One region of the Kitasatospora sp. NPDC057595 genome, then DNA from elsewhere that is predicted to be linked to it. Evidence: riboswitches for the same ligand, from Rfam matches in the RefSeq annotation. Region 1 holds a riboswitch; each other region holds the start of a gene.
What was found. A riboswitch is a leader RNA that binds a small molecule or an ion and turns the genes downstream of it on or off. The one in region 1 is predicted to bind thiamine pyrophosphate.

Region 1 (3,267 bases):
TGACGTCGCCCGGCTTGAGGCCGGCCTGGTCGGCGGCGCCGCCCGGGGTGACGGCCGGCTGGCCCTGGACGTCGCGGGTCTGGATCTGCGCGCCGTCGCCCTTGTAGTCGTCGTTGCGCAGGACGTCGAGCTTGGCGTAGACCGGCTTGCCGGTCTTGATCAGGGTGTCGGCGACCCACTTGGCCTGGTTGATCGGGATCGCGAAGCCCAGGCCGATGGAGCCGGCCCGGCCGTTGCTGGAGGCGTTGGACTGGATCGCCGAGTTGATGCCGATCACGCCGCCGGCGGAGTCCAGCAGCGGGCCGCCGGAGTTGCCGGGGTTGATGGAGGCGTCGGTCTGCAGCGCGTTCATGTAGGAGGCCTGCGCGCCGGTCTCGTCGCCGGAGGCGACCGGGCGGTCCTTGGCGCTGACGATGCCGGTGGTGACGGTGGACTCCAGGCCGTACGGGGCACCGATGGCGATGGTGGAGTCGCCGACGTTGACCTTGTCGGAGTCGGCCAGCGGAAGCGGCGTCAGCTTTTCCTTGGGCGGGTTGTCGAGCTTGATGACGGCGACGTCGTAGCCCTCGGCGCGGCCCAGCACGGAGGCGCCGTAGGAGCTGCCGTCGGCGAACTTGACGGTCAGCTTGCCACCGCTGGAAGCGGGCGCGACCACGTGGTTGTTGGTGAGGATGTGGCCCTCGGTGTCGAAGACGAAGCCGGTGCCGGTGCCGGACTCGCCGTTGCCCTGGGCCTTGATGGTGACGACGCTGGGCAGCGCCTTCTGCGCGATGCCGGCGACCGAGCCCGGGGCGGGCTCGTTCTTCTGGGTGTTGTTGGCCTGGACGGTGGTGGAGCTGCGGTCGGCCTTGGCGCTCACCGACTTGCCGTCGCGGTCCGCGACGGACACGCCGACCGCGCCGCCGGCCACGCCGGCCACCAGGGCGACGGCCGCGACCAGGGCGATCAGGCCGCCGCGCTTCTTGCGCGGGCCGCCGGGGACCGGCGCGCCGGGGTACTCGCCCGGGTAGCCGAGCGGGCCCCCGGGACCGCCGGGGGCCCCGGGCGCGCCCGGGGTGATGTCGTGGGCGGCGCCCCAGCCGCCGAGCGGCTGGCCGGCGCCGAACGGGTGGTGGTGCTGGCCGGTCGCGCCCGGGGCCTGCGGGGCCCCCGGGGCGGCGAACGGGTCGTGCGCGACGGGCGCCGGGGGCACCGGCGTGCCCGGGGCCGGGGTGGCGTACGGGTTGTCGCCGTACGGCGCGGCGGCCTGCGCGACCGGGGCGACCGGGGCCGCGGGCGCGGCGGGCGGCAGGACCGGCGGCGGCGCGTCCAGGTACCCGGGCTCGGCGGCCGGGGCCGGCGCGGCGGGCGCCTCCGGGGCGCCGACCTTGCCGAACGCCAGCGTGGGCGTGAACCCGCCGGAACCCCCCTCGGCGGGCGGCTGGGACGGCTGGTCGACTGCGGGCGTCGCTGCGGGGGCGGGGGCGGGGCCGGCCGCAGACTGCTGCGCCGGACCGTCAGAAGCGGAACCCACCACCCCCTGGCCGCCGGAGGGCTGCTCCCCCTGCGGCCCGGTGGACCCAACCTCGCGCTCGGTGCTCACGGACGACCTCCATAGCTGACAGGACCAACAACCATAGTTTTTCGCACACCCGATTCGATTGCCGTAAGGACCCTTCTGAAGAACTCATAAGAATCCTTAGCCGGGCCAGACGGCCGCCGAAGCGCCGTACCCGACACGACCCGTCTTGGCGTTCCCCCCGACGGCGACTAGCCTGTCGCTCCGAACTGACACGCGGGAGCTTGGACCGACCAGGCTGAGAGTGCGCCGGTCGACCGTACGCCACGGACCTCGTGGGCGGCCGTCGAGGGGGTGCAGACCGCCGGAACCTGTCCGGGTAATGCCGGCGTAGGGAGAGATCGGCCATGCCGTCCGCTTCGTCATCCTCGTCCTCCGGCGCGCCCGCGTCCCGGAACGTCCCCCCGCCGCAGGACGCCGCGGGCACCGCCCCCGGTTCCCCCGACGGGGACACCGCGCGGACGGCCACCGCCGTCCTGGAGCCCCCGGCCCGCACCGAGGCGCCGCTGGTGCTGGACACCGAGCCGCCCCGCACCCTCGGCTTCCGCGACCACTTCGCGCTCTGGATGAACCTCGGCGTCTCGCTGATCGGCTTCACCACCGCCGCGACCGTGCTCGGCGCCAAGGGCGAGGAGCTGTCGCTGGCCGCCGCGGTGACCGCGATCGCGGTCGGCACCGTGGTCGGCACCGCGATGCTCGGCGTGGCCGCGCTGATCGGCGCGCGGACCGGCGCGCCCGCCATGGCGAACCTGCGCGGCCTGTTCGGCACCCGGCTGTCCTACGTGCCGACGGTGCTCAACATCGTCCAGTGCATCGGCTGGGGCGTCTACGAGCTGCTGACGATCGCGCTCGGCGCGCAGACGGTGACCGGTACCGAGGGCTACCGCTGGGTCTTCGTGGTGCTGGCCGGCGCGCTGACCACCGCGCTGACCATCTGGCCGCTCGGCGCCATCGCGGTGCTGCGCCGCTTCGTCGCCGCCGCGGTGGCGGTCGCGATGGTGTACTTCACCGTCCAGCTCGGCCGGCACGGCGTACCGGACCCCGGCGCCGGCAACTGGCACGGCTTCCTGCGGGCGACGGACGCGATGATCGCGGTGTCGATCTCCTTCGTGCCGCTCGCCGCCGACTACACCCGGCACTCGCGCACCCCGCGCTCGGCGTTCTGGGGCAGCTTCTCCGGCTACACGATGGCCCAGGTCTGGTGCTACGTGCTCGGGCTGATGGCGCTGCTGCAGGCGGACGGGAACCCGGAGCGGATCTTCGACTCCTTCCTGGGCGTCTGGGCCGGCTGGCTGTTCCTGCTGGTGCTGGTGCTGCGCGAGACCGACCAGTCCTTCGCCAACGTCTACTCGACCGCGATGTCGATCCACAACCTGCTGCCGAAGGTCGACCGCCGGGTGCTGACGGGCGGCACCGGTGTGCTGATCACCGTGCTCGCGCTGCAGATCACCGCGTTCACCGACTCCTACTACGCCTTCCTGGGGCTGATCGGCTCGGTCTTCGTGCCGATGTTCGCGGTGCTGGCGGTCGACTACTTCCTCGGCGCCGGGCGGCGCGGCTGGGACCTCTCCGCCGACGCCCCGTCCCGCTGGCTGATGCTGCTGCCGTGGGCGCTGGGCTTCGCCACCTACCAGCTGATCGCGCCGACCGCGGTGGCCGGCTGGTGGACGGACCTCTGGACCTCCGCGCAGGAGGCGCTGCACTTCACC
Region 2 (3,267 bases), on a different contig from region 1:
CACAGCGCCATCGCCTGGGCGCGGCGCTTGACCTCGGTGGCCCGGTTCTCCCAGAGCGCCTGGACGGGGGTGCCGGGCAGCGACGGGTCCTCGCTGAACATCCATTCGAGGATCTCCTCGTCGCTGAACCCGCTGTCGCGCAGCACCGTCAGCGTGCCGACCAGGTGCTTCACCGGGCCGGTCTCGTCGATGAACGCCGCCGGGACCTGCAGCGACTTGTTGGGGCCGCGGCGGACGGCGATCAGGTCACCCTTCTTGACCATGTTGCGGACCTCGGTGACCACCAGACCCCACTTCTCGGAGATGTCGGGGAGGTACAGCCACGCGGGGACCAGGGCTTCAATCTTGGCTTCGATCTCACTCACAAGCACCAGACTGCCACCTCGGCGGCCCGCCGCGCACCAACCGGGTCCGCCGCCCGGCGCTACCCGGCGGCCAGGGCCGACTTCAGCGGGACCGCCGGGTCGGCGGCGCGGGCCGGGTCGAGCACGGCGCCTCGCTCGATCAGCCGCCGTCCCTGGGTCAGGTCGCGCGGCCGGTCGACCGCGAGCAGCGCGCGCAGGGCGCCGTCGCGCAGCCAGAGCACCGACCAGCCGGCGTCCGACGGCGAGCCGCGCCACAGCAGCTCGTCGCCCGCGCCGTGCCGTCCGGCGTACTGCGCCATCCGGCCGAACTGCTCGGACCAGAAGTACTGCACCGGGTCGTACGGCGGCGCGTCCGTTCCGAGCAGGGTGGCGGCGACGGCCTCGCCGGACTGCAGCGCGTGGTCCCAGTGCTGGACGGTCAGCCGGGTGCCGGAGCGCACCGAGGGGTAGCTGACGCAGTCGCCGGCCGCGAGGACACCCGGCACGGTGGTGCGCAGCCGCTCGTCCACCAGCACGGCGCCGGCCGCGTCCAGGGCGACCCCGGTGCCGGCCAGCCAGCCGGTGGCCGGGCGGGCGCCGATGCCGACCACCACCTCGTCGGCGGGCAGGTGCGAGCCGTCGGCGAGCAGCACCGCGCCCGGTTCGACGGCCGCGACGCCGGTGCCGCAGCGCAGGTCCACCCCGGCCTCGGCGTACCAGGCGGCCATCGCCCGGCCGACCTCGGCGGGCAGCGCGCCGGGGACGGGCGCCGGGCCGGCCTCGACGACGGTCACCTCGCAGCCGGCCGCCCGGGCGGCGGTGGCCACCTCGGCGCCGATCCAGCCCGCGCCGACCAGCACCAGGCGCAGGCCGGGGCGGAGCAGGGCGCGCAGCGCCAGCGCGTCGTCCAGGGTGTGCAGCAGATGGGCGCGCTCGGCGCCGGGCAGGGCCCGCGGCTCGGCGCCGGTGGCGATCACCAGCGCGCCGTACGGCTCGTCCCCGGCGTCGGTGTGCAGCAGGCCCGCGCCGCCGGGGCCGCCGGGGGTGAGTCCGGTGGCGCGGCGGCCGGTGAGCAGCTCGACGCCGAGGCCGGCGAAGTCGAGGTCGAGGGCGGTGCTGTCGGTCTTGCCGAGGAGGACGTCCTTGGAGAGCGGCGGCCGGTCGTACGGCGCGTGCGGCTCCTCGCCGACCAGCGTGATCCGCCCCTGCCAGCCGTCGCGCCGCAGCACCGCGGCGCACTGCGCCCCGGCCAGCCCGGCGCCCACCACGACGACCCGATCCGTCTGTCCCGTTCCGTTCAGCTCAGCCACGCCCGTCACTGTACTGAGGCCGGTCCCGGGTCCGAGGTCCTAGGCCGCCCCTCCCCCGTCCCTCCCCGCCCCGCTCCCGGGCACCTTCAGGGGGCGCACCCCCCGGAGTTAAGGTGGGGGCACCATCACGGGAGCCCGGCGCACCGGGCTGAGAGGCGGGCTGGCACGGCCCGCGACCGTCCGAACCTGATCCGGGTCATACCGGCGAAGGGAGAGCAGCTTTGACACGCCTGGTACGGGGCGCCCATGCCGAGGTGCTGGTCATCGGCGGTGGGATCATCGGCCTCGTCGTCGCCTGGCGGGCGGCCCAGCGCGGGCTGCGCGTCCTGCTGGTCGACCCCTGGCCCGGCCACGGTGCCGCCCAGGTCGCGGCGGGCATGCTCGCCCCGGTCACCGAACTCCAGTACGGCGAGGAGCCGCTGCTGCGCCTCGGGATGGCCTCCAACGAGCGGTACGCGTCCTTCGCCGCCGAACTCACCGAGGCGAGCGGCGGCCGGGACATCGGCTACCGGCAGTGCGGCACCCTCGCCGTCGCCCTCGACGCCGACGACCGCGCGGAACTGCGCGAGCTGCACGCCTTCCACCAGCGGCTCGGCCTGGACTCGCAGTGGCTCACCGGCCGTGAGGCCCGCCGACTGGAGCCGATGCTCGCACCCGGCGTGCGCGGCGGCCTGCACGTCACCGACGACCACCAGGTAAACGGCCGCCGGCTGGCCGAGGCCCTGCTGCACGCGTGCGAGCGGGCCGGCGCGGTGGTGCACCGCACCGAGGTCACCGAGCTGCTGGTCGAGCACGACCGCGCGACCGGAGCCCGGCTGGCCACCGGCGAGAGCGTCACCGCCGACCGGATCGTGCTCGCGGCCGGCTCGCGCAGCCACCTGCTGCCCGGCCTGCCCCCGGGCGTGCTGCCGGCGATCCGCCCGGTCAAGGGGCAGGTGCTGCGGCTGCGGGTGCCGGAGGCGTACCGGCCCTTCCTCTCGCGCAACGTGCGCGCCGTGGTCCGCGGCGGCCACCTCTACCTGGTGCCGCGCGAGAACGGCGAGCTGGTGGTCGGCGCGACCACCGAGGAGCAGGGCCACGACACCACGGTCACCGCCGGCGGGGTGTACGAGCTGCTGCGCGACGCGCACGAGCTGGTCCCCGGCATCACCGAGCTGCCGCTGGTGGAGACCGGCGCCGGGCTGCGCCCCGGTTCGCCGGACAACGCGCCGCTGCTCGGCCCGACCGCGCTGCCCGGCCTGGTCGCCGCCACCGGCCACTACCGCAACGGCGTCCTGCTGACGCCCGTCACCGGCGACCTGCTGGCCGACTACCTGGCCACCGGCACCCTGCCGGAGCTCGCCCACCCGTTCGCCCCCACCCGATTCACGAAGGTCCCGGCATGAGCCCCCGCACCAGCGACATCCCCCTGAGCGTCAACGGCGAGCCCCGCGAGGTGCCCGCCACGACCACCCTCGCCGAGGTGGTCGCCACCCTCAGCCAGGCGCACTCCGGCGTCGCCGCCGCCCTGAACGAGGCCGTGGTGCCGCGCGCCGAGTGGCCGCGCACGCCGCTGTCGGCGGGCGACCGGATCGAGATCCTCACCGCCGTCCAGGGAGGCTGACCGATGGCCG
Region 3 (3,267 bases), 220 kb from region 1:
CATGTGCTCGACGTTGCCGAAGGACTCCGCGGCGGCCCGCACGATCTGCGGCCACTGCTCCGCCAACTCCTGTGCCACCACGGCGTCCTGGTTCTCGGCGAGGGCGGTGGCGCGGGCCTTGATGCCCTCCGCCCGGGCCAGTCCGATCGCCCGCGCCGCCGCGGCGTCGGCCAGACCGCGCGCCTCGGCGGCGGACGCCTCCGCCTGTCCGGTCGCGGTGGTCGCCTCGGCCTGTGCCAGGCCACGCACCCGGGTGGCCTCGGCGTCCGCCTCGGCCGCGACCCGCACCCGGCTGGCCTCGGCGGTCGCCGCCAGCTCGGTCTCCCGGGCCTGCGCCTGCGCGGCCGAGATCCGCGCGTCGCGGGCCGCCTCCGCGCTGGTGCGGGTGTCGTACGCGCGGGCGTCGGCGGGTTTGCGCACGTCGATCTGCAGCTGCTGCTCCTTGCGCTGTGCCTCCAACTCGGCGACCCGGGTCTCCTGGACCACCACCTGCTGCCGGGCGGCGGCGTCGGCCAGCGGTCCGGCCTGCCGGGCGCGGGCGGTGGCGGTGTCCATCTCGGCCTGGTACGAGGACTGCTGGATCTCGCTGTTGCGGGTCGCCTCGGCCTTGCGGGCGGCCGCCTCCTGCTCGGCCTCGGTGGCCAGCCGGTCCGCCTCGGCCTGGGCGATCCTGGCGTCCCGCTGGACGGCGGCGGCGTGCGGGATGGCGAGGTTCTTGATGTAGCCGGTCGGGTCGATGATCTCCTGGATCTGCAGGGTGTCGATGATCAGCCCGAGCTTCTCCATCTCCAGCCCGGAGGCGGCCCGGGTCTCGCCGGTGAGCCGCTCGCGGTCGCGGATCATGTCCTCGACGGTGAGCCCGCCGACGATCGAGCGCAGGTGGCCGGCGAAGACGTTGTGCACGCGCTGGCTGATCAGCTTCTGCTGGTCCAGGAAACGGCGGGCGGCGTTGGCGATCGAGACGTCGTCGTCGCCGACCTTGAAGATCACCACGCCCTTCACCCGGACCGGGATGCCCTGCGTGGTGACGCACTCGACGTTCAGTTCCGCCTCGTTGAGGTCCAGCGAGAGCCGCCGGACCCCCTGCAGGCCGGGGGTGACGAGGGTGCCGCGCCCGGTGACGATCCGGAAGCCCAGACCGTCGCCGACCCCCTCGGTGCGGTGCCGGGAGCCGGAGATGATGAGCGCCTCGTTCGGCTCGGCCACCCGCCACATGAGTTTGAAGAGCGTGACCCCGATGATCAGTGCCGCGACGGCTGCCCCGGCGATGATGAGTCCCATGGTTCAACTCCCCCTTCGAGCGCAGGAGATGCGCCGAGTCGGATTGTCCGCCCCGGCCGATCCGGGGGAAAGGGAAGTGACATGACTGGCCGTCACAAGGTCGTCACCGGAGGGTCATCGGCGTGTCACGGCCCGATCGGCGCCACGTACACCGTCCTCGGCGGCTGGTACTCGATCACCACCACCGGTGTGCCGACCGTCAGTCGCTCGCCCGGCACCGCCAGGTAGGCGAGGAACGCCTCGGTGCCCTGACGCTCCGGCACGTGCACCATCACCTCGCCGACCAGCCCCGCGCCAACCGCCCCGGTGACCCGCCCCGTGCTCCCGACCACGCCGGCCTCCTCGCCTCGTCCGCTACGGAGCCAGTCTGCCCGCAGCGGCGGCTACGCGCCCCCCGTTCACCGTCCGGACCTCGACGTTCCCCCTCCCGGACCCGCTCTGGACCTCCGGCGATCGGCTCGCTACGGTGTTGGACGTCATGCGCGGGCAACACCGCCTGCGGACGCGGGAGCTCGGAGCACCGGGCTGAGAGGGCGCTGAACGGGACGTCGATGGACGGACCGGCGGCTGCGTCGACCGCAGGAACCTGACCGGGTAATGCCGGCGTAGGGAGTTTGAGGTCCGATGACCAGCTTTGAGGCACAGCCGCAGTCTGCCCGGCCCCGGTCCGGCCCCGAGGGCGCCGTCACCAGCGCGGGCAGCGGCTACCCGGCCCCGGCCTGGCGCAAGGCCCACCGCGAGGGGTCCCGCCCCGATCTGCGCGTGCCGTACCGCGAGGTCGTGCTCACCAACGGGAAGACCGTCCCGCTGTACGACACCTCCGGGCCGTACACCGACCCGGACTACGAGCCCGACGTGCGGCGCGGCCTGCCCGCCCTGCGCGAGGCCTGGATCCGTCAGCGCGGCGACGTCGAGGAGTACGACGGCCGCGAGGCGCGCCCCGAGGACGACGGCATCCGCCACACCTCGCCGCGCGGCGGCGACCTGCGCAACCTCGACGCGGTCTTCCCCGGCCGCCCGCGCCGCCCGCTGCGCGGCCGCGACGGAGCCGCCGTCACCCAGCTCGGGTACGCCAAGCGCGGCGTCGTCACGCCCGAGATGGAGTTCGTCGCCCTGCGCGAGGGCCTGGCGCCCGAGTTCGTCCGCGACGAGGTCGCCCGCGGCCGCGCCGTCATCCCGGTCAACGTGAACCACCCCGAGGTCGAGCCGGCGATCATCGGCACCAACTTCCTGGTGAAGATCAACGCCAACATCGGCAACTCCGCCGTCACCTCCTCGATCGAGGAGGAGGTGGAGAAGATGACCTGGGCCACCCGCTGGGGGGCCGACACCGTCATGGACCTCTCCACCGGCCGCAACATCCACACCACCCGCGAGTGGATCCTGCGCAACTCCCCCGTGCCGATCGGCACCGTGCCGCTCTACCAGGCGCTGGAGAAGGTCGACGGCAAGGCCGAGGAGCTGAGCTGGGAGGTCTACCGCGACACGATCATCGAGCAGTGCGAGCAGGGCGTCGACTACATGACCGTGCACGCCGGCGTGCTGCTGCGCTACGTGCCGCTGACCGCCCGCCGCAAGACCGGCATCGTCTCGCGCGGCGGCTCGATCATGGCCGCCTGGTGCCTGGCGCACCACCGGGAGAACTTCCTCTACACCAACTTCGAGGAACTCTGCGACATCCTCGCCCGCTACGACGTCACCTTCTCCCTCGGTGACGGCCTGCGCCCCGGCTCGATCGCCGACGCCAACGACGAGGCCCAGTTCGCCGAACTGCAGACCCTCGGCGAGCTGGGCCGGATCGCCCGCGCCAGGGACGTCCAGGTGATGATCGAGGGCCCGGGCCACGTCCCGATGCACAAGATCAAGGAGAACATGGATCTCCAGAAGGAGATCTGCGACGAGGCCCCCTTCTACACCCTGGGCCCGCTCACCACCGACGTCGCGCCCGGCTACGACCACATCACCTCGGGCATCGGCGCCGCGATG

Region 2: linked by a shared signal. The riboswitch ahead of thiO (glycine oxidase ThiO) and the one ahead of ACFU9E_RS16885 (purine-cytosine permease family protein) in region 1 are both predicted to bind thiamine pyrophosphate.
Region 3: linked by a shared signal. The riboswitch ahead of thiC (phosphomethylpyrimidine synthase ThiC) and the one ahead of ACFU9E_RS16885 (purine-cytosine permease family protein) in region 1 are both predicted to bind thiamine pyrophosphate.

The regions. Positions count from the first base shown of each region.
Region 1 covers NZ_JBHVGL010000009.1:265,979-269,245, reverse strand. The annotation lists gene ACFU9E_RS16890 (S1C family serine protease) at 1-1,582, opposite strand, end outside; TPP riboswitch at 1,765-1,912, shown strand; gene ACFU9E_RS16885 (purine-cytosine permease family protein) at 1,906-3,267, shown strand, end outside.
Region 2 covers NZ_JBHVGL010000015.1:9,842-13,108, forward strand. The annotation lists gene ACFU9E_RS22345 (Rv2175c family DNA-binding protein) at 1-365, opposite strand, end outside; gene thiE (thiamine phosphate synthase) at 1-3, opposite strand, end outside; gene ACFU9E_RS22350 (NAD(P)/FAD-dependent oxidoreductase) at 425-1,654, opposite strand; TPP riboswitch at 1,775-1,881, shown strand; gene thiO (glycine oxidase ThiO) at 1,876-3,039, shown strand; gene thiS (sulfur carrier protein ThiS) at 3,036-3,257, shown strand; gene ACFU9E_RS22365 (thiazole synthase) at 3,261-3,267, shown strand, end outside.
Region 3 covers NZ_JBHVGL010000009.1:42,522-45,788, reverse strand. The annotation lists gene ACFU9E_RS15910 (flotillin family protein) at 1-1,281, opposite strand, end outside; gene ACFU9E_RS15905 (hypothetical protein) at 1,407-1,613, opposite strand; TPP riboswitch at 1,776-1,910, shown strand; gene thiC (phosphomethylpyrimidine synthase ThiC) at 1,906-3,267, shown strand, end outside.